DNA from 2 places in the Hymenobacter sp. R533113 genome. Region 1 is predicted to be linked to the other one. Evidence: riboswitches for the same ligand, from Rfam matches in the RefSeq annotation. Region 1 holds a riboswitch; the other holds the start of a gene.

What was found. Region 1 has a riboswitch for cobalamin ahead of MKZ35_RS06855 (sensor histidine kinase). Riboswitches for the same ligand answer to the same signal wherever they lie in the genome.
Region 2: another riboswitch for cobalamin. It lies ahead of MKZ35_RS13570 (TonB-dependent receptor); the one in region 1 lies ahead of MKZ35_RS06855 (sensor histidine kinase).

What each region holds. Positions count from the first base shown of each region.
Region 1 covers NZ_JAKWBD010000009.1:80,899-91,790, forward strand. Annotated here, with positions in the region: gene mobC (conjugal transfer protein MobC) at 1-576, opposite strand, end outside; gene MKZ35_RS06830 (hypothetical protein) at 712-924, opposite strand; gene MKZ35_RS06835 (relaxase/mobilization nuclease domain-containing protein) at 969-1,475, opposite strand; gene MKZ35_RS06840 (plasmid mobilization protein) at 1,579-1,902, opposite strand; gene MKZ35_RS06845 (ParA family protein) at 2,623-3,384, shown strand; gene MKZ35_RS06850 (hypothetical protein) at 3,450-4,151, shown strand; cobalamin riboswitch at 4,440-4,628, shown strand; gene MKZ35_RS06855 (sensor histidine kinase) at 4,977-6,005, shown strand; gene MKZ35_RS06860 (response regulator) at 6,043-6,603, shown strand; gene MKZ35_RS06865 (LytR/AlgR family response regulator transcription factor) at 6,572-6,790, shown strand; gene MKZ35_RS06870 (hypothetical protein) at 7,326-7,841, shown strand; gene MKZ35_RS06875 (DUF4134 domain-containing protein) at 7,886-8,203, shown strand; gene MKZ35_RS06880 (DUF4133 domain-containing protein) at 8,213-8,545, shown strand; gene MKZ35_RS06885 (TraG family conjugative transposon ATPase) at 8,572-10,892, shown strand, end outside.
Region 2 covers NZ_JAKWBD010000013.1:985,746-996,637, reverse strand. Annotated here, with positions in the region: gene MKZ35_RS13600 (B12-binding domain-containing radical SAM protein) at 1-122, opposite strand, end outside; gene MKZ35_RS13595 (helix-turn-helix domain-containing protein) at 278-847, opposite strand; gene MKZ35_RS13590 (hypothetical protein) at 1,032-1,376, opposite strand; gene MKZ35_RS13585 (thioredoxin domain-containing protein) at 1,409-1,594, opposite strand; gene MKZ35_RS13580 (hypothetical protein) at 1,759-2,064, shown strand; gene MKZ35_RS13575 (YncE family protein) at 2,210-3,220, opposite strand; gene MKZ35_RS13570 (TonB-dependent receptor) at 3,247-5,220, opposite strand; cobalamin riboswitch at 5,381-5,608, opposite strand; gene MKZ35_RS13565 (DNA-3-methyladenine glycosylase) at 5,722-6,327, shown strand; gene MKZ35_RS13560 (class I SAM-dependent methyltransferase) at 6,472-7,689, opposite strand; gene MKZ35_RS13555 (hypothetical protein) at 7,727-8,308, opposite strand; gene MKZ35_RS13550 (DUF4397 domain-containing protein) at 8,467-9,207, shown strand; gene ahcY (adenosylhomocysteinase) at 9,332-10,642, shown strand; gene MKZ35_RS13540 (hypothetical protein) at 10,706-10,892, opposite strand, start outside.

The DNA of each region.
Region 1 (10,892 bases):
GTTCAGCCAGCCGTGGTGCCGCTTGCCCCGCAGCTGGTACTCGGTGCGCAGGTTCACCGAATACTCGTTTTCCATCAGCCGCTCCTCCTGCGGAAAGCTCTCGTTGTCCTTGTTGAAAATGTCCTTCATCAGGTCGTTGTTGAACAGCCGGCTCAGCCAGGCTCCGGCGCTCAGCAGCAGCAGAAAGCCCCCCGACAGCAACCCGGCATATAGCGCCGTCGTCAGCCCGGCCCCCAGCGAAAACCCGCGCACCATATCCGACCCATAAATCAGCGCCAACCCAATAGCGGCGTAGCCCGCCACCGAGGCCCCTTTGAGCTTTTCATTGGCCCGTCCCCGCGTACCGAGGCAGCTGAGCAGCAGGAAGACCACGGCCAGCGTCTTACTCACCCAACTGGCCTTAAACATAAAAGTGTTCCTGGTAAAGCTATCCAGCAGGTGCTCGACAACGGCCGGCGTCCAGCCCATGGCTTTGAAGTAGCTAAAGCAGTAATAGTAGATGTTAACGCCCATCAGCACGATGGCAAACAGGCGCATAAACTCCATGATTTTCCGTAGTCCTTTCTCGTCTTCCATCGCTTGAAACACTTGGTGAATCAAGCAACTTACCCCCGCCGGCAAAGCCTGGCGGGAGTTATTTGACGAGTGGTTCAAAGTCAGCGGTGAGGTGCACGCTGGGCACACGAATGAAACTACTCACCCGCCCAAAACTTACCGGAAAGGTCCTTTCCGGCGGGGGCGCTTTGGCAGCTCCGGTCTGCTTTGCACTGGCAACGCAGTTGGTTGGGCCACACCGGGCGCACTATCCGCTTCCGGCACTATCGCTACCTGCACCACGGGCGCGGCTAGGGCCTCGCGCAGTTGCGCCCCTTTATAACCTACTTCCTGCCCCCTCACCGCCACGCCATTCATTTCAAAGCTCACCCCGCGTAAAACGCCGCCTTTATCGTGCGTATAGCGAACTCCAATCAGTTTTTTTGCAATTGCAAAGTTAGCCACTCCTCCCCTCCCCTATCGGGTCGGCTGAGTAAGTGCTGTAACGTCTGGCTCACCTGCTCCCGCGCCGTTTCCTTCGTCGGGTCCAGCGCCTGGAGGCTGCGCCGTCGTTCGGGAATGGGGTCCATGCCTAGTTCCTGGCTTATCTGCCGCGTGATGGCCGGCTGCCGATAGAAGTTATTGTCCGTCCGCAGGGCCGGTCCTCCATCAATCGGCACCCGATTCAGGTAGATGTGAACGTGGGCGTGCTTCTTATCCCGGTGCTCATACACGACCACTTGGTGCCGGTCAATGGGTGCGCCAATCAACTCGCAGTAACGCTGCGCGGCAGCGACCTTCTGTGCCTGACTTACCACCTCCCCCGCCTTCCACGAGAGCACGGTATGCCACACCGGCTTTTGAATCTTCTTGCTCTGGGCCGCCACGGCGCTCATATCCTGCGCCATTTCTTTGGGACTGCCGGGAATAACATTTGCCACGACTAAAAGCGGGGCTTCGCCCGGCTCCTTTCCCTCCCCTGCCGCTGCCCCGCTCCGTAGGTAAGCGCACCTTCAAAGTCATTGCCCGTGGTGGTTTTAGCAATCATACCAAGTACCCCCTTATAATGGCCAGCGCCTGGAGCAACTGCGCTTCATGGCTACCAAATGATTTACCCGCCTGGGCCAGACGAGCTATCTGATTCAGGTTGGTTCCAATGCCTACCAGCTGTCGCCGTAGCTCCGGCGGCATACTTTCTTTGAGCTCAACCCCTCGCCCAACATCGCGCAAATAAGCCGACACTTTTTTATAGCCGGCGGCCTTTACTTTAGCCTGCAATTCCTTTTTCTCCTCTGGACTAACCCGCACGTCGATGCGCAAAGTGCGAGCAGCATCGGCGGCATTTTCAGCTGATTTCTCCGGCTCCATTGTGATTGTGGGTGTATTAGCCTATCCAGGCTTCCTAAAAATACTCTAGGATTCTGAATCGCTAAACTATCTACGCTAAACTAGCAAGCCAAGCCATGTGAGCCTGCGAACTTGGCTGTGTCATTAAATCGGGTAAACGAAGTTTGTCCGGACAATGACATGGCTTGCTGGTCGTCGAACGAGCTACAGGAACGGAGTAGATGAACGGTGCTAGAACTAGAGCTACAGACTTCGAATTTTGCCACAATGCAACTTTAGCACTTTGCAACTTTACACCTCATTAATAATTAAGGATTAACCCTGCTAAGCTTGGTAGCATACTCCTGATTATTGCCACACTGCACCGTTGCAACTTTGCCACTTTATAACACAAACAAAACTATTGCTTGAATCTTACATATTAATGACACTTTGCAACAACTCACCAAAGCAACTTTGCCACTTTACCCCAAATTACCAACCGTAATTTTTGTCCTAATGTTGCTTTGCAACAACGCAACATATTACCTTCGCCACTCTGCAACTAAACAACAATGGCGCAATAACACTTTGATGTTTTGCAATTTTGCAACATAACATCTTTGCAATTTTGTTGTTAAGCAACTTTATTGCAATGTCTTAATACAACTTAGTTGTGTTGCAACAGTGCCCCTTTGCAACTCATAAATCAGCGGTCATAAAACTTCCGGTCCCACGCATGAATCAACCCCACGTACTCGCATTTGCCACCCAGAAGGGGGCGCTGGTAAGTCGACCATCGGCACGCACATGGCCTCGGCGCTGTGTTACTACTATGGCTACAAGGTGGCCATGGTGGACTGCGACTACCCCCAGAACTCCCTGCACGCCTACCGCCTCGAAGAGCAGAACCGGCTGCAATCGGAAGCGCCGTTTCAGGCCCGATTGCTGAAGCAGGGTATTCCGCCGTACCCGGTTATCATTTCCAGCGTGGAGAAGGCCGTTAGCTCCATCGAAGGATTGTTTGAGCAGGACTACGATTTCATTCTGGTGGATACGCCCGGTACAGTGAACGTGGTGGGCCTCCCTGAGCTGCTACGGCTGGTGGATTACATCTTCCTGCCGATTGAGCCTGACAAGGGCTCTATTGCCTCCACCATGTCTTACATGGGCATCCTGGGCCAGTTTGTGCAGGCCCGCGATGAAGATTCCAACCTCTTGGGTTTCTATGCCTTCTGGAACAAGTTCGTGAAGTCCGAGAAAAAAGGGATTTATGATAAAACGGAGGAGCTTTTTCAGGAGAAGGGGCTGCCCTTGCTCAAGAGCCGGGTCGAGTTGCTGATGACCTACAAGGAAAACCGCTCCACGATGTTTCCGCTGCCCGAGCGCGACCTCAACCGGCTCGGCCTGGGCCAGCTCATCCTGGAAATTCTTACCCTCGTGATAGGGGAGGGGTCCGTCACCCCATCGGGTAAAACCATTGCGTTTACCGCCCCGGCCGTCGAGTCAGCGCCTGGCGCTTAGCCGCACCATTGCGTCAGCCGCTGTTTCATTTGCTCTCCAACTCCTAGCCTGCTTCCTCCTTCGTCATGGCCAAAGCCTCCACCAAGAAACCCAAACTCACCCCGGAAGAACAAATGGCCGAGCTGGCCCGCCTGACGGGCTCCGTCGCGGCCATCAGCCACATGGGTACCAGCCAACCCTTCGTACTGCCCGGAGCCGCCCCGGCCCCGGAGACAACGCCCACGCCGGCGGCTCCCGCCCTGGAGCCGGCAGCCATACCCGTCGATGCTGCGCCATCGGTACCAGCAGGGCAGCCGGAGCCGCCCGTGACGGTCGCGCCCATCGCCGCGGTGGAGCCAGCTTCCCAGCCAGCTACTCCTCCAGTGCCAGCGGCCAGTGCTCCTCCGATAGAACCAAAGGGAGAGAAAGCGCCGGCCGTTGCGACTCCGGTACCGCCGATTGCTCCAGCAGCGGAGTTACCCGCTGAGGATGACGAGGACGAGGAAGATGCCGAGGCAGTGCCGACGCCGGCCGCCACGGGGGACGGCAAGGATAAGCTGGACCTGACCGCCCTGTTTGCGGATTCATCGGAGAAAAAATCCTTCCAGATACGCATCACGGCCAGCCACCAGCAGTTTTTCCAGCAGATGGGCTTACTGCTGGGCGGGGGAGCATCCTCCACCGATGTTATTCACAACATCCTCGCCCAGTTCAAAGCAGCGAACGAGGGACAGATTCAGAAAGCGTTTCAGCGGCAGCTGCGCCAGATGATGTCGCCAAAAAAATAACGGGCTTTTCTACCATCGCACAGGACGGCTTTGCCAGGGAAGAAATCGGAGCCGGATATACCGCGGTGGGAAGCCTGGGCAGGGTGGGGGAGGAGCAAACGGCTCAAGCTGTTAGACGGATGCCGGGCGTTGTGCACGTGATGTACAAGGTCCGGCATTCTGCATTTTAGTGGCCAGCATTTTCAGGCGGCCAATGCTCGCAAAAAGCTCGTTGCCGAGCCGGCCGGGCCTAAAATGAGTAACCGGCGAAGCCCATACCCCGTATCCGCAGCACAAGTTCTTTGCAATTTTCGATTGCCGTAGAGAGGTTTCCGGGTAATTCCGGGATTAAAAAAGAACCGTGTGAGAATCACGGACTGTCGCGCAACTGTAAGTGCCGCACCAAGTTATCGTCGACGCATAGCCATTGCCCTCCAGGGTGAGAAGGCTGACGATAATGGCACAAGTCAGGATACTTGCCGCCCTACGACTTTAGACACATGCCCTCGCAAGCAGGGGCAGAAATCTAGCTCATTGAAGTGTGAAAACCCTTAGGCCCGACTGGCAATAGTCGGACCAGGGGGTTGCGTTTACCCGGTCTACCCGGTCTACCCAACACTTCGGCTCCGCTGGTCTGGTCCCTGCTGCTTGGGCATTCGCCCGTTGCGAGAATGATGCTTCATCATTCCTTTCACAAAGCAGTATGCTCACTCTACCTCCCGACTTCCCGCGTTCTGGAAGCCAACAGCAATTCCGCCAGCACGGATACGCCCGGCCAGGGCGAACCGATAATGATGACAATGCCTGTCCGGTGGCAAAACCTGCCCTGCCACTTAACGGTGCTCTATGGCCCTGGGAATAGGACTGCTCGTGGTTGCTCTCCTGTCCCAACGGACTACCAGCGATACGACGGGCCAGAAAACCCTTTCTCAAGTCGAAAAAGCTGCATACCTGGCCGGTTCTACCAGGGAGCGAAAACCAAGTGAGCGTAAGCCAGGCGTTGCGGAACAAAATGCGCTGACGTTTGCACAGCTAAAGGGGCAGGTCGCGGTGCAGGTGCGTGAGCAGGAAATCAGGCTGCTGACCCAGCAGGCCCGCACGGCCGCCGCCCTGGCGCGGGAGCAGCAGCAGCGCCAGCGCGCCTTGGTCGGGGTGGCGTGGCTGCTGACCCTGGGGTTGGTCGCGGGAGCCATCTTCTACTGGCGGCTGCGGGGCAACCGGGCCCTGCTGGCGCGCGCCCACCGGGAAATCAGCGCTTCCATGGCGGAGAAGGAAGTGCTGGTGCAGGAAATCCACCACCGGGTCAAAAACAACCTGCAACTCGTCAGCAGCCTCTTATCCTGGCAGAGCAGCCGCTCGGCCGACCCGGCGCTAGTGGAGGTACTCACTGGCAGCCAGGCCCGAATCCGCAGCATGGGCCTGGTGCATGAGTTGCTGTTCCAGGCCGATAACCTCGCCCAGGTCCGCCTGGACACCTATTTGACGGAGCTGCTGCAGTCCCTGCATACCTCGCTGAACTCCGCCCGATGCCCCATTGAGCTCACGGCGGAGCTGGATGCCGTGGTGATGGAGGCCAAAGACGCCAGTGCCTTCGGCTTGCTGGTCAATGAGCTGGTCACGAATGCCTACAAGCATGCCTTTACCCAGCAGGCCGGCGGATGCCTGCAAATCACCCTGTGCCAAAAGAAATGCCCGTACGGGTTTCAGCTGCGGGTCATCGACAACGGCGTGGGGCTCCCCGACTGCGGCCTCGTGGGCAAGCCCGAATCCCTGGGCGTCGACCTGGTTTACTCGCTGGCCAAGCAGCTAAAAGCCACCGTTGCGGCCACCCCGCACCACCCCCACGGCACCTGCATCGAAGTCACCCGCGCTTAATGACCCAGCTTGCCAATTCCCACTCACTTCCTTTGCTATGTCTACCATCCTAATTGTTGAAGACGAAATCCTGATTGCCGATGAGATTGCCCGCATGCTGACCCGCCTCGGGCATCAGGCCCTGGAGCCCGTGGATAACGGGGAAGAGGCCCTGCGCGTGCTGGCCCGGCGGCGCGTAGAGCTGGTATTGATGGACATCAACATCGCCGGCGACTGCGACGGCATTGCCACCGCCCTGCTGGTGCGCCGGCAATTTGCCGTCCCCGTGGTGTTCCTTACGGCCCGCTCGGACTGCACTACCCTTAACCGCGTCAAGCTGGCCCAGCCCTACGGCTACTTGGTCAAGCCCTTTACGGAAGACTCCCTGCGGGCGCAGGTGGAACTGGCCCTCTACAATGCCTACCAGGCCGGACCCACCGGCCCCATTTACGACACCGCCAATGCCGGCACCCGCCGAGCGGTGCCCCAAGTTCACGGACTACCTGTTTGTGCGCAAGGGCTCGGGCCACATCAAGGTGCTGCTCGCCGACATTCTTTACTTCGAGGCCCTCCAGAATTACGTGCGGATGCACACGGTGCGGGAGAAATTCGTGTTTGACTCCACCATGAAAGAGCTGGAGCAGAAGCTGCCCGACCATTTTTTTAAAGTCCACCGCTCTTACATCGTGAACCTGGACCATGTGCAGGCCTACGAAGAGAGCGGCGTATTGCTCGGCGAGGAGTACGTGCCGGTCAGCCGTTCGTCCAAAGATGAGCTGAAAAGCCGCATTCATTTGGTGGGGTAGCCCACGCCTTGATGGCCATGTCAACGGCACGCAGCCCGGTTTAGCCGCCGGAGCCGCGTGCCGTTCGTGTGTAGGGGCTGCACCTCAGCATCGAATTCTAACCATTCGTCAACTTTCTACCCAAGCGGTTTATAGCCCGGATAGGTTTGTAGCGTCAAATCACGGTTTGGCAAGTTCACGCCCGGACCGGTCGGCCTGGGGTGCCACGCTATTGCCTCTCGATGCTCAGTGCCTATTCCTGGAGCCAGTTTGGCCTTTTCGCCCTGGTTCTGGTCATCCTCTACTACCTGGTGGTTGGCCTGCTATACTACCGGGCTGAACTCACGGCCCTGCTGAGCTCCGGCCGGAAAGGAGTCAGTGGCCAACTCGCCGGCGCGGGCGGTAGTGCGGTAGCACCTCCCCGCTGGTCCGCCCCACTTCGGCCTTTGTTAAGGCCACACCGGCGGCCACCGAAGCCCGCGACGATGCCGTGGACGACCCGGAGCGCCCCGAAGCCGGCGCGGACCAGAACCTGCCCACGGCGGCAGAGCCGCTGGTGGGAGGGGCGCTGCCCGATTCCACCGGCACGGCGACCGGCCAGGATGCAAGCACCAGTGATACTGTGCCGATGGAGGCAACGGCCGGCGCGGGTGACGAGGCGCAGGTGCAGGATGAAAACCGCATCGAGGAGGCCGACCAGGCCGATGAGCACCTGGCTGCCCTGGTCCGGCGCGAAGCCCACAATCAACCCGCTGATTCATTGGCTGCGGACGCAGCATCCGCTGGGGCCCTTGAGCCTGAGACCGTGCAGCAAGCTCTGCTGGTCGACGGTTACGAACCGTTGGCCGCCTTTGATGAGCCGGTGGCTTCGCGGCTGGACATCGCCCCGGTTAATCAACCTACGCTGGTGGCCGCGGCCTCCGTTGCGGAATACCTGACCCTGCTGCAAACGGGCCAGCAGCCCGCCCTGCCAGTCGAGCTGGCCGGCACTACCCTGGCCGAGCAGATGGCCCAGCAGATGGCCCTCAACCACGCCGAGCTGGATGACCTCTTCGGCCCCGACGACGAGTAGCCCGGTGCTCCTCTCCCAACTCTCAGATTCCATTTCCCATTGCCATGAATAAGAAATCCTTCGTTACCTCGCTCGCCCTCGCGGTCCTGCTCCTCAGCTCGCAACTGCTCTACGCCCAGACCGGCGGCGGCAACGGCACGGCCGGCATTCAGGATGCTACCACCCAAGTCACCAGCTACTTCGACCCGCTCACCAAGCTCATGTACGCCATCGGCGCGGTACTGGGCCTTGTAGGGGCCATCAAAGTCTACGGCAAGTGGAACGCCGGTGACCAGGACACCCAAAAAACGGCCGTGTCGTGGTTTGGCTCGATGATTTTCCTGGTTATCGTGGCCACGGTGGTGCGGTCCTTCTTCCTCTAAGCCGCGGTCATGCCCATCTACGACCTCAATCGTGGTATCAACAAGCCCGCGGAATTCAAGGGCCTGGTGGGCAGCAACATCTACTTCCTGGCCGCTGGCATCGGGCTGGTGTTCGCCCTGTTCGTAACCTGCTACCTGCTGGGCGTGCCGCTGCTGCTCACCGTGCTGGTCACCTTCCTGGCCGGGGGTGGCATGTGGGCCGGGGTGTTCGCCCTGAACCGCCGCTATGGTGAGCACGGACTGATGAAGGCCGCCGCCCGGCGCTCGTCGCCCAAGTACATCACCAACCGGCACAGCCGCTTATTCCAACGCCTCAACGAGGACCCGGCCGGCCGCGCCTAGCGGCCGGCTTGGGTGCTTTCCCGCTTATGAGCAATAAGGTTCTGCCCTCCGTTTCTCTGGAATCCAAGCAGCCCATCTACAAGGTGGAAAAGGATTGTCTCATCTCGAAGAATGCGGACGTGACGGTCGCCTTCCGGCTGGATTTGCCCGAAATCTTCACCCTATCGCGGGAGGATTATGCCCAACTGCAGGCCGCCTTCGTGAAGGCCGTGCGGCTGCTGCCCGACCACTGCGTGGTGCACAAGCAGGACTGGTACGTGGAGGATAAGTACGCCCCCGGCTTTGAGGCCGAGCGCACGCTGCTCTCCTCGGCTTACGAGCGGCACTTCAATGAGCGGCCGTTTCTGAATCACTTCTGCTACCTCTACATCACCAAAACCTCGTCGGAGCGGCCCAACTGGGGCAGCACGTCGGGGCTGCTGGCCCGGCGCAACATCGTGCCCAAGGAGATGCTCGACACCAAGGTGTTGGAGAGCTTTTTCGACACCGTGGGCCAGTTTGTGCGCACCCTGGAAGGAGTGGGGCCGACCAACGCACCCTACATCCGCTCGCACCGGCTCACCTCCGATGAGCTGGCCGGCACGGCGGAAAAAGCCGGGCTACTGGAAAAGTACCTGGCGCTGGACCTGTCCGACCAGGCCCTGCAAGTTGACCTGGACCTGACCGAAGGACTGAAAGTAGGGGCGGAGTTCTGCCAGATGTTTTCGGTGGCCAACCTCGATGATTTGCCCACCTCGGTGGAAACCGATATTCGCTACGAGCAATACAGCACTGAATACTCGGACTTCCCCATTTCGTTTGCCGCCCCGCTGGGGTTGCTGCTGGGGGCCAATCACATCCTGAACCAGTACGTGTTTCTGGATGAAACCACCAAGACGGTCAAAACCTTCGAGCAGAAAAAGGACCGGCTCAACTCCCTCTCGCTCTACTCGCGGCAGAATGCCATCAATTTCGAGTACTACAATGCTTTTCTCAACGAGCTGATTGCCCACAAGCGGCGGCCGGTGCGGGTGCATTGCAACGTGCTCACCTGGGGCCGGCACGAGGAGGAGCTGACCGAAGTACGCAAGCTGGTGAACGCGGCCTTTAATGCCATGAACTGCAAGCCGCGGCAGAACACCGTGGACATCGCCGCCCTGTACTGGGGCGGCATTCCAGGCAATGCCGGCGACTTTCCCAGCGAAGAAACCTTCTACACCTTCATCGAGCAGGCGGTCTGCTTCTGGACCAGCGAAACCAATTACCGCAGCACCGGGGCCACCAAGGGCATTAAGCTCTCCGACCGCCTCACCGGCAAGCCCGTGCTGGTTGACATTTCGGATGAGCCGATGAAGAAACAAATCATCTTCAACCGCAACAAGTTCGTGCTCGGCCCCTCGGGTTCGGGCAAGTCGTTTTTCACCAACCACATGGTGCGCCAATACTATGAGCAGGGCGCGCACGTCCTGCTGGTAGACACCGGCAACTCCTACAAAGGCCTTTGTGAGCTGGTGGGCGGGGTGTATTTCACCTACGAGGAGGACGACCCGATTGCCTTCAACCCCTTTCTGATTTCCGGTAAGCTGGACGTCGAAAAAAAGGAATCCATCAAAACCCTGCTGCAGGCGCTCTGGAAAAAGGACGACGAAAGCGTAAGCCAGTCGGAGTACGTGTCGCTCTCCACGGCCGTGAGTTTGTATTACGTGATGCTCGAAGCCAACCCGCTTATCAAGCCGAGCTTCAACACGTTCTACGAGTTTGTTAAAGGGCCGTACCGCAAGATTCTGGAAGAGGAAAAGGTCCGGGAGAAGGACTTTGACATCGACAACTTCATCTACGTGCTCAAGCCCTACTACCGGGGTGGGGAGTACGACTACCTGCTGAACTCCGAAAAGGAGCTGGACCTGGTGCAGGCCCCCTTCATCGTATTCGAGCTGGATAACATCAAGGACCATCCCATCCTGTTTCCGGTAGTCACGCTCATCATCATGGAAACCTTCATCTCCAAGATGCGCAAGCTGAAAGGGGTGCGCAAGATGATACTGATTGAGGAAGCCTGGAAGGCCCTGACCACGCCGGGCATGGCCGCCTACATCAAGTATCTCTTTAAGACGGTGCGAAAGTTCTTCGGCGAGGCCATCGTCGTCACGCAGGAAATCGACGACATCATCGGCAACGAGATTGTCAAGGATGCCATCATCAACAACTCGGACTGCAAGATTCTGCTCGACCAGCGCAAGTTCATCAACCGCTTCGATGAAATTCAGGCGCTGCTCTCGCTCACGCCCAAGGAAAAGGATTTGGTGCTGAGCATCAACCGCGACAACAAGGCCTCGCGGGGCCGCTACACAGAGGTATTTATCAGCCT
Region 2 (10,892 bases), on a different contig from region 1:
TCAGCTTGGGTGCTGGCGTAGCCGCGCGCACTCAGAAAACCCTTCAGGTAAGCAGTGGCCGGATACGGCGTGTTAAGCTGGGTAAGCGGCGGGGTTATAAGAAGAATGCGAAGACTGGTCACGACGGCAGAACAACGGAAAAGGGCATAAAGATACCGAACCGAGACAGCGCGCGAATCCGTTCCGCCACCCTGCCATTGTTTTGCGCAGGAGGTATAGTTTATGTGTCTGGCAGCTTATGCCCGGACGCTGGGGGGCTTTTTGCCCCCCAGCTTTCCTATAATTCGTCCAGCGACATGCGCTTGGGCATCAGGTCGCGGCGAAATTCGCTGACGGAACGGCCTGTTACCTGCCGGAACTGATTGCTCAGATGCTGACCGCTGCTATAGCGCATATGGTCAGCTATTTCACTGAGCGTCAGCTCACCGTAGCTCAACATCTCCTTGACGCGCTCAATTTTGAGGCGAATCAAGTATTTCTCAATGGTGAGATTGGCGGTGCGCGAAAAGACTTTGCTCAGGTGCGAATACGTAGCCGAAAACCGGTCGGTGAGGAAGGCCGACGTAGTGAGCGGCATGCGCGCGGTGCGCAGGTGCTCCAGGTATTCGCCTAACGACGTTTTAATTTGTTCGGTAAGCTGCTCGGCTCGGCCAGTCAACACGTCGAAGCCGGCTTCACGAAGCAGCGGCGCCACGGTCGCGGGGTCGACGGGCGTGGAATGATTTAGTTGGGCGTGGCCCAATTTTACTTCTGTTGGCTGATACCCAGCTTGTTCGAGCAGATGATGCACGGCTTCGATGCAGCGCGGGCAAACCATGTTTTTGATGTAGAGCAGGGTAGTCTTCACGGGCGAGGTTTTGGTTTTTGGTCTGAGCGCGGGGCCAGACGAGCCGGCTTCCGCGATGGGGAGTTAGGAACTGCAACTGAACGCGCACGCTGATCGGATTTAGGCTGATCTACTGCCCAACCCGGACCGAACCAATTAGCTGCTGCCCAATTAATAAAGGGGACAACACCTAAAAAGGTAACGGCTAAGAGCCAGAAAAATAAAAAAATGCGCCAAACACACGGACCAACAATTCATTCTGTACACCGAATACGTAAACAACCAGCAAAACGGCGAGTACCAGACTTATGCCCGCAATTACGCTCGTACGGCGCAACAATGGACGATAAGTGACTAGTACAGAGCGACTGGAAGGCATTGCAAAAGAGTAAGCAGAACGACAAAGATATTGTTTCCAGAACTTTTGAGCCCGCCACGCGGCTACCAGATCCAGTAGCTTGTGTTGCGGGAACTGTGCCTGGTCCTCATCGGGCCAGGTATTCAGTTGCTTGATAAGCTGCGCGATGGGCAAGCCGACCTCGGCATGCAAACGGTGAGATAACGCTTCGGCCGCTATGGGCCCTAGGTGCCCAATTCGGTAAGAGTAGCGGCATCCGGACAGATAAGCTCGGAGGTGCTGATTTGGCCGTCAGACTGATAGGCAGCCATCAAGATAGGATATTCTGAGCGAAGCAGGACGCGGAGGTCAATATGACCGTCGGATTCCTCAGCTAAACGTCCCCCCAATGGGGTTGAAGAAGAAGGCATAAACGAAGGGTTGAGGTTCGGTTTGCGGATTCTAATGTACATACATTCATTTGAATTTTCTAGTTCGGCCCGGGATAGTCTTCGCTGGAAACCAACTACCACCCCAAACTGCCGTATCATAGTCTGACCCTTTTTATTGCCTTGTATATCCTTGTACCCAGCCCATGAAAACCTCTTTTTTATCTCTAATTACGCTCCTGGGGAGCATTTTTGTCGCCTCCCTTACTAGCTGTGGCAGCACTGGCACCGACCCCGGCGATACGAACGTAGAAATCGGCTCCGCGAAAGAGCAGATAAATGAAAACAGAGCGGATGCCAACGACCCGGACGATAAGCTCTACACCACCTCCGATGCCGCCACCAACGGTACTGCTTCCGATACCTCGACCGTAAAAACCGGCAAGCAAGTGTATGACGAAGCCGCTGACCGCCGCGACGAAAACGTGGATGGCAAGGCTGGCCCGCAGTAAATAACACGGTACAAAAAAGCCCCCCAGACCAATTCTGGGGGGCTTTTTTGTACCGTGAAAACCAGGTTCTAATAAAATACAAAGCTGTTCGGGCCAATGTTCACGCCAAATGAATCGATGGCCATGCCCGTGGGCTGATAGCGAATTACCTTGCCCGTGGTGGTGAAAGGGGCGATAGAGCCGTAGATCGTGTTGTCCTTAGGATCAATGCCGAGGCCGTAGAAGCTGCGACGAATAAGGGGATTTGTTGGCAGTGTGCTGGCTCCGGCCGCGAGTTGGTATACCCCCCGCGGTAGCGGTAATATAGCTGATCCTTATTGCCGTTGGTAGTCAGGCTACTGGGCCCGCCAGTGGCAAACGGCAGACTCGTTTGAGTGGCCGGGGAACTGGGATTAAAGCGAATCAGGCTGCCAGTGGTGGACGAAACCACGGCAAACGTAGGAGCCGGGCCGTAGCGGGTAATACCGGTGCACGCTACCCACACATTACTGCTTTTGTCCTGCACCAAGCTGCTGGGCCCATCCTGCACCTGAATCGAGGATTCTACTATATCAGTGCTTGGGTTGATGATGCTGACCGTATTTTCGTCAGAGTTCGTGACGTACACCTTCCCATTGGCCAGGAGGAGCTGCTCGGGCTGACGACCCACGGGAATGGTCTTGGTTATGGTGTTCGTGCGCAAGTCCAGGACGGCTACGCGGCCGGGCTGGCCCCGCTGCACCCATTCCGTGACATAAGCCTTGTCGGCATTCACCGCTATCAGGTAGCGAGGTTGCTGGAAACCCGTAATGGTAGCCACCGCCTGAAAGTTAGCCATTGTCACGACTTCCACCTTGCCCGTCGCATTCACTACCAGGTAACCCCGGTCGCCCACCACTGTCATGGACTGCACTACATCTCCAAGTGGACGATTATTTGCGCTAGTGAACAGGTTGTTGTCGACTACAGTGCCGGAGGTTTTGCTGAACAGGCTGATGGCGCCGTTGGGCGTGTTGAATTGCCCTTCATTCACAATATAAACGTTGGTACTGTTGCCGGCCGGGGCGGGAGGGGCACCCGGACCATCACTATCCGGGTCGCAGCTGGCTAATGTGAAAGTCCCGATGCCGACTAGCAGCGTGCGGGTGAGAAAATGGGAAAGACGTGGTTGAAACATAAAAAAGAGGTAAGAGAGGGAAATTATTAGCGCCAGGTTAGGCGTAGGCTGAGGGTGGCATTGCGCGGCGGCATAGCCCGATAGGCATAGACCTGATAGTCGCTATTGGTGAGGTTGAAGCCCTGGGCCAGTACCATCAGCGCCCAAGTCGGAGTAATGGGCAGTGTCCGGCCCAGGCTGGCATTGAGCAGGGTGTAAGACGGCAGGAAATCGACGGCCGAAGCGTCGGTGTAGCGGTAGCCGGTGAACGTGAGCCCCGTGGTAAGCTGCCACTTATGCCAGCTGTGGTCGGTAGTAAAAGCCAACGAATGCAGCGGCACGTAGGGCAGCTGTCGGCCCGCGGGGTCAGGGTCTTCGGCGCGGCCTTTTACCTTTTCCGATTGAGTGAAGCCATAAGCTGCGCGAGCCGTGAGCGAATAAGCCCCCCAATGCCCGGTCAGCTGGGAGCTGGCTTCCAGGCCACGGGCGCGCACCTGGCGCAGGTTGCGGGGCGTGTAGGCGCCTTGGTTATTAGGCAGCCATTGCACCCAGTCGTCTATCAGCTGGTGATAGGCCGTCAACTCCGTTTGTACACTCCAGGGAGCATTTTGGGTGAACTGATGCCGCAAGCCAGCTTCGTAGCCACTGCCGTTTTCGGGCCGCAGATTTGGGTCGCCGGTACGCCAGAAACGCTCGTTCAGGGTAGGAGCGCGGTAGCTGCGCGAGGCACTGACTTTCAGCGAAACCTGCTGAGCCGGAGTTTGCCAAAACTGCCATTCGGCTCCTACCGTGGGAGCAAGTGGTGGCCGCCGGCCCGAGATGAACGCCTGCCGCAGATTGGCTGTGAGCTGCAAGCGAGGAATAGGGTCGTAGCGCAGCAGCCCAAAGCCCGAGAACCGGTTTTCGGATACGGACCGCCCGTAGCCATCTACTGCGGCCGCGAAGTGCTGGGCCTCACCGCCTACGCGCAAGCTGGCTTTTGAGTTGAAAGTGAAGGTGTGCTCGGCCTGAGCCTGGGTCGTGCGAACCCGCGAATTGCTCATCAGGTCGTCATTTTGATAATTAATAACATCCTCAAACCACGCCACCCGCACCGCCGACTCATGACGCCCGGAAGCTACATGACGATAGCCGGCCAGCAGACGGCGGCTTTGGTCCCGCTCGCGAGCGTGGTTGTTGCCCGAGCCAATGGCGGGCTGCAGCTGCCGGTCGGCATCGGTGAGCCAAACGGCGGCAGTTAGCTCGCCGCGCTCGCCCAGGCGCAGGGTAGCATCCTGGCTGAGGCTCCACTGGCGGGTCGCCGCGTTCTGCTGGCGGCGCCGCACCAAGCCCGTTATTTCGGGTGAGCTGTAGGGAAAGTCATTGGGGGCTTCGCGGTAGGAGGCCGCCGTACGCATAGCTACTTTTTGGTTGCTAAAGCGGCCTTCAAGGCTACCCGCGCCTAAGCCATACTGGCCAGCATCGAGCTGCGCGCTTACTTGTGCGCCCGCTCCCCAGCGAATAGGGGAAGAAAGCAATACGGTGCCGCCCACGGCGCCGGTGCCGTAGGTAGCGCCGGCCGGACCATGCTGTACATCTATGCGCGTATTGGCCCCAGCAGGTAATAAGGCAAAATCAGCTTCTCCTAGAGAAGGCAAGGTGATATTGAAGCCATTCCACAGCACCGCCGTGTGCCGGGCCGACGTGCCTCGGATGGTAATAGATGATAGCTGGCCGGGCCCGTAGTTCTTGATATACAACGGCGTGCGCGCCGCCAATACATCCGTAAGGGTACCAGTCCGATATTGGCTTAACGCCACTGAGTCGACGGTGGTGAGGCGGCTGCCTACGGCAAACCGACCAGGGCGCGCGGCCTGCACCCGCACGTCGGGCAGCACCTGAACGGTGGAAAGCTGGCTGGAATCGGGAGAGGAAGACGCGTTGGCGTTTGACTGGGCCTGACTGGGAAAGGCGCTCAAAACGCCCCCCAGCAACCCAAACGCTACTAACGGCTCGTGCCGCCAAAATCTGTGTGTACTCATGATCCGAACTAAATTTTCGGTTTAGGAAAATTCAGTTCAAAACCCCGCATAACTTCCTCCAAAAGCAGGAAACCACCGCGAAGCCGAGGCCGAAAACAGGAAAACCGACCGCACACAGCGGCCACTGCATTCGTTCTCCGCCTTTCCTCCGAAAGCGCTGAACATTGAACTTGTACAGGCAGGTCTCCTGGCTTGCTTCGGGTGGTACCGCCTTCCCATTTCTCGGGCTCCTGATACAGCAGAAGCTTTCAACGAAACAGTGGCCGGGGGATTGGCCCACCATCCTATGAAGCGTACAGTTGCGGGGACAGCTCCCGATTTGAACGGGATTCCCTTTTCAGCCTCGCCCCACAATCGGGGTCTGGCCACCTATAACGGGCGCAAAGATAGCGGCATTCAGCCGAATATAACGCTGGTTGTATGATGAAGATGCTCCCGCAAGCAAGTACCAACATGCCTGTAGCCGTATAGAAGTTGAAAAACGACCTGATAGAATAGACTATGGCCACTAAATTGCCCCCCAGCTTCTACCGTCGCCCCGATCCGGTGCAGATTGCCCGCGAGCTACTTGGTAAGCATGTGTTTTCAAACCTGAACGGCGAGCTGACGGGTGGCCGCATCGTGGAAGCCGAAGCCTATTCTCACGTCGGCGACCATTCGCTGACAATGCATATCAAGCGGCGTGGAACTCATGCTCAGGCCCTTTTGGAGCCGGGTGGGCGTGCTTACCTCTACCAGGTGTATCAGCGGCATACCTTGTTCAACATCAGCACCAATGAGGCCGATAAATCTGATACAGTCCTTATTCGGGCCATTGAGCCCTTGGAGGGTATAGAAATAATGCTTCAGCGGCGGAGCCAGACGGTAGTTTCGCCGAAGCTGACTGCTGGTCCGGGCTTGCTTACACAGGCGCTGAACATCACGCCCACCCTCACCGGCACCGATTTGCAAGGCGACGTGCTTTGGCTGGAAGACCATGGCGAAACAATACCCGAAGAGCAGGTGAAGCGCAGCCCGCGCGTAGGCCTGGCCTATGCCGGTGATGAAGCAGCCACCCTGCCTTGGCGCTTTCGCATTATTGGTAGCGCGTGGACAAGTAAGGCCTGACTACGAATTAAGCTGAGCTGGCTAACTTATACAGAGTTTTACCTCTTTTATGAACAGCTAAAAAAGCCCCCCAGAATTATTCTGGGGGGCTTTTTTAGCTGTTTAGATAGAACTGGTTTTGAAAGCTAATTACACACTTGCCAATCAATCTGTCCAGTCAGAAAAGTCTGTGGTTTGGCTTTTCTCGCAGACGAGCACCATCAGACGGCCGCGCAAATCGGTGGTAGCAAACAGGTACGTGTCGCCACCCTCCCGAATACCGGTTCGGAGGCGAAACTCAGCTACCGAGTCAGGAAAGTTGCGCGTGGTGACGTGGGCGCGCGCTTCAGGGCCCAAGTGGGGTAGGAGGGCATCGCGGTCGTAGCGCTCGGTGGCCCGAATGCGGAAAATGCGGCCGGGAAAGTCGGGTCGGAGCGTGTCGGCGGTGTATAAGTGGCTGTGCTGATGAAGCTTTAATAGCTCAAAGGCTGTACCTATACTTTTGAAACCACCGGCTTTGAGAACTGCCACGTTAGGCTCGTACAAATACTGTTGGGGCTCAGCGTAGCGCGGTATAGCGCGTGCCTCACGGGCCCTGTTCAGCCTAAACTCCTGCTGCTGACCGTTACGCAGCAAGTTGACAGTAAAGCGCTCCGGATCTACGGCCGCCTCTGGGCCCAACTCATATAATACCTCTTTGCACTCATTGTCAACGGCTACCACCCACAGGCGACGAACCTGGCGCAGCTCACTCAGAGCTTGCTCAATATCGAGCATGGGCGACGTTTTGAGCAGCACCCGCCGGCTTTTATGGAGCAGCAAAGGCAAAAGACGTAGCACATCCGGCTCGCAGTCCTGCAGGCGGAATATTTTCCGAGCTGCCGTGTCGCGCCTAGCCGGATCGAGATAGATCCAGTCAAACGTATCCGGGGTGTTCTTGAGAAAGTCTACTGCATCAGTGGCATGGCAGTGCACCGTTTGAATACCTAGCTGCGCCAGATTATATTCTACCACGGCTACTAGTTTGGGGTCGCGCTCTACGTAATGCACCTCCGGTATCCGGGTGGCAAAATACGTGGCGTCAACTCCAAAGCCACCGGTTAGATCGGCAAGGCGCTGTCCGCTTACAAGGCTGGCCTTAAATGCTGCGGCGCGGGCTGAGGAGGCCTGCTCAACCGAAACTGCGCTGGGAAAAATCAGGTCTGGGTTATCAGCCCAAGCCGGAATCTTGGTGCGAGCCTTCTGGCGCGCCTGGATCTGGCGCACCAGATCGGGTACTGGCAGGCCCGGAAAGCGCCGGGCCTGGAGGGCAAGTTGGGCGGGGTCGTGGTGCAGGTGGTCGGCAACGTACTGCCGGGCCGCGTCGGGCAGCGGAAAGTCCATGGCTATGCTTACGCAAAAACGGGCTCTTTAGCGCAATCTAGCGCAAATTCCAGCGCAAAGCGAGGTGAGGCTGTCCCGTCGGAGCTGCGGTGAAACCTACGGCAGCGGGCGATAGACGCTGAAAAACGCCTCCGCGAGCGGCGGGCCAACTTGCGTTGTGTGCCTCTACTGCCCGTTGGAAATGGGTGTTCGTATTACGGCTGATGAACACATTAGCCAGCAAACTGGCGGCGGCTACGCCAATGGCAACCTTTTGCGGATTGCTGAAATAGCGCTGCTTGCCTTCGCCCGCCATCACCTGCTGCCCATAGAAGCCCAAAGCACCCATAAAGGTCAGACGCTCAGCCAAAAACAGCCATTTCTGCTGCCGGTAGCTATTTAAGTGGTCCAAAGCCTGTTCATTGCCGGCTAAGTAAGGGCGCAGGCGTTGCCCGAAAAAGCCGGCATTCTGATAGTCATCAGTGCCCTGGGGGGCAAAATAGAAGTTCTTCTGAGCACCATTCAGGGCACGGCCCTGGTCCTCGGGGCTGAGACGCAGAATACTGGGTGTTTGTTGAGCGTGCGCTACACTAAAAGCTGATGAGCAAAGGAGCAATAGGGCAAAGGAGCGAAGATTCATAAACGAGGGAGGAGCAATAAGCAGGTAGAAGTAAGGGACTTCAGGGCGAGGTAATTAGTTCAGTGAAAGCCAAAACTTTCGGCCCTCTACTCAACAAAAGGGCCAGGGTCTACGTTCTGAGGCCAGTTTACTTAGCTTTTTCACCTGTTAATTTGATTATGACAACTTTCACAACTGCTTTTCGCCGCTACCTCCTGCTGGCTACGATGCCTGCCGCCGCGCTAGCCTTTTCCGGCTGCGGCGACGATGATGATAATGGCCCTGGTAATGGCCAGGTAATGGCCATCCATGCTGCTGCCTCAGCCAACGTGCGTGTAAAAGTGCTGGTCAATAACTCGGAAATTGGCCAGCTTAATTATGGCGAGAGCTCTAGGTACTTGAATGCTCCAGCCGGCGCACAGGAGGTGAAGATCAACGTCGCCGCCTCTGACCAAAACGCTACGACGCAAACTGTTACCATTGAGCGCGACAAGAGCCAGTCGTTGTTCGCTTATGCTCCAAGCACAACAGCCAATGCCGTTGCGCTACTAGCGGTATCCGATGATTTGACGGCCCCAGCGACTGGTCGCGCCAAAATTCGTTTGGTGCATTTAGGGCAGGGTGCTCCTAGTCCCGTAAACTTAGCGCAGGCCTCAGCATCGGGTGCTCCGGTGAATGTTATTTCTACAGTGGCGTTCCCTACAGCTTCAGCCTTCGTAGAGATAACACCCGGTGATTACAACTTTGTAGTGACGAACAGCACCAATGCCACTGTGACCTCGGTAGGCAATGGAACTGGTGCCGGTACCGGCACCAGAAATTATGCTCCCGGCAAAATTTATACAGTATTAGTGCGCGGTGTAGCCAGCAGCCTCGATCAGACCTTGCAGCCACGAGCCACAGTAATTGAAAATAACTAGCTCATTAGTAACTAGTAATAAGCAACTAAAGAACCTGTTCCTTGTCGGGGCAGGTTCTTTGTTTTTTACCTTCGACTAACAATTTGCTTACCTTTGCAGTTGAATAGCAAAAACACACTATATCATGGTTGATACGACCTACGTTCCTTACAAAGTAAAAGACATGTCGCTGGCCGAATGGGGCCGCAAGGAAATCCGTTTGGCAGAGGCTGAAATGCCGGGCCTAATGGCTTTGCGCGAAGAGTTTGGCGCTTCGCAGCCGCTCAAAGGTGCCCGCGTTGCCGGTTGCCTGCACATGACCATTCAAACCGCCGTACTCATCGAGACGCTCATCGCGCTTGGTGCTGACGTGACCTGGTCATCGTGCAATATCTTCTCGACCCAGGATCACGCTGCTGCTGCTATTGCTGCTGCTGGTATTCCGGTATATGCCTGGAAAGGCATGAGTGAGGAGGAGTTCAACTGGTGCATCGAGCAAACCCTGTATTTCGGTGAAGACCGTCAGCCCCTGAACATGATTCTGGATGATGGCGGCGACCTGACCAACATGGTGCTCAACAACTTCCCTGAATTAGCTGCTGGCATTAGAGGCATTTCGGAAGAAACCACCACTGGCGTACTGCGCTTGCTGGATCGGGTGAAAAACGGCAGCTTGCTCATGCCCGCTTTCAATATCAATGACTCCGTAACCAAGTCGAAGTTTGATAACAAGTACGGCTGCAAAGAGTCGGCAGTAGACGCTATCCGTCGGGCAACTGACGTGATGATGGCTGGCAAAATTGCCGTTGTAGCTGGCTACGGCGACGTAGGTAAAGGTACTGCTGCTTCGTTGCGCGGTGCCGGTGCTCGGGTTATCGTTACTGAAATCGACCCCATCTGCGCCCTGCAAGCTGCCATGGACGGCTACGCGGTGAAGAAAATGTCGAACGCTATTAAAGAAGCTGATATCGTAGTCACTGCTACCGGCAACTGCGACATCATCACGGAAGAGCATTTCCGCGCTCTGAAGGATAAAGCTATCGTCTGCAACATCGGCCACTTCGACGATGAAATCGATATGGCTTGGCTGAATGGTAACTACGGCCACACCAAAGACACGGTGAAGCCCCAGGTTGACTTGTACAACATCGATGGCAAAGAGGTAATCATTCTGGCCGAAGGTCGCTTGGTGAACCTGGGTTGCGCTACTGGCCACCCTTCGTTCGTGATGTCGAACTCGTTCACCAACCAGGTATTGGCGCAGCTGGAACTGTGGCAGAACGCTGATCAGTACGAGAACAAAGTATACACGCTGCCTAAGCACCTCGACGAGAAAGTTGCTTATCTGCACCTAGCCAAAATCGGTGTGGAGCTGGATGAGCTGAAGCCCAAGCAGGCGCAGTACATCGGCGTAGACGCACAAGGCCCGTTCAAGTCGGACCTGTATCGTTACTAGAATTTAGCTTTAATCAGAAAAAAGCCCCCCAGATAATATCTGGGGGGCTTTTTTGTTGCGCTTTTATTCAACGACCGTAAACCACGGCACATTTAGCTGGCCCGGCATCAGGTATATTTCGACGGTCTCGCCCACCTCTGTTTGCTCATAATAGTCCTGAGTAACGGTCACATCTTCGTTGGCTGTGCGCGGTCCCCAGGGAGCAACTTCCAAGTAGTAAGTGGTGGTTTTGCCGCTGCTTATATGTTTG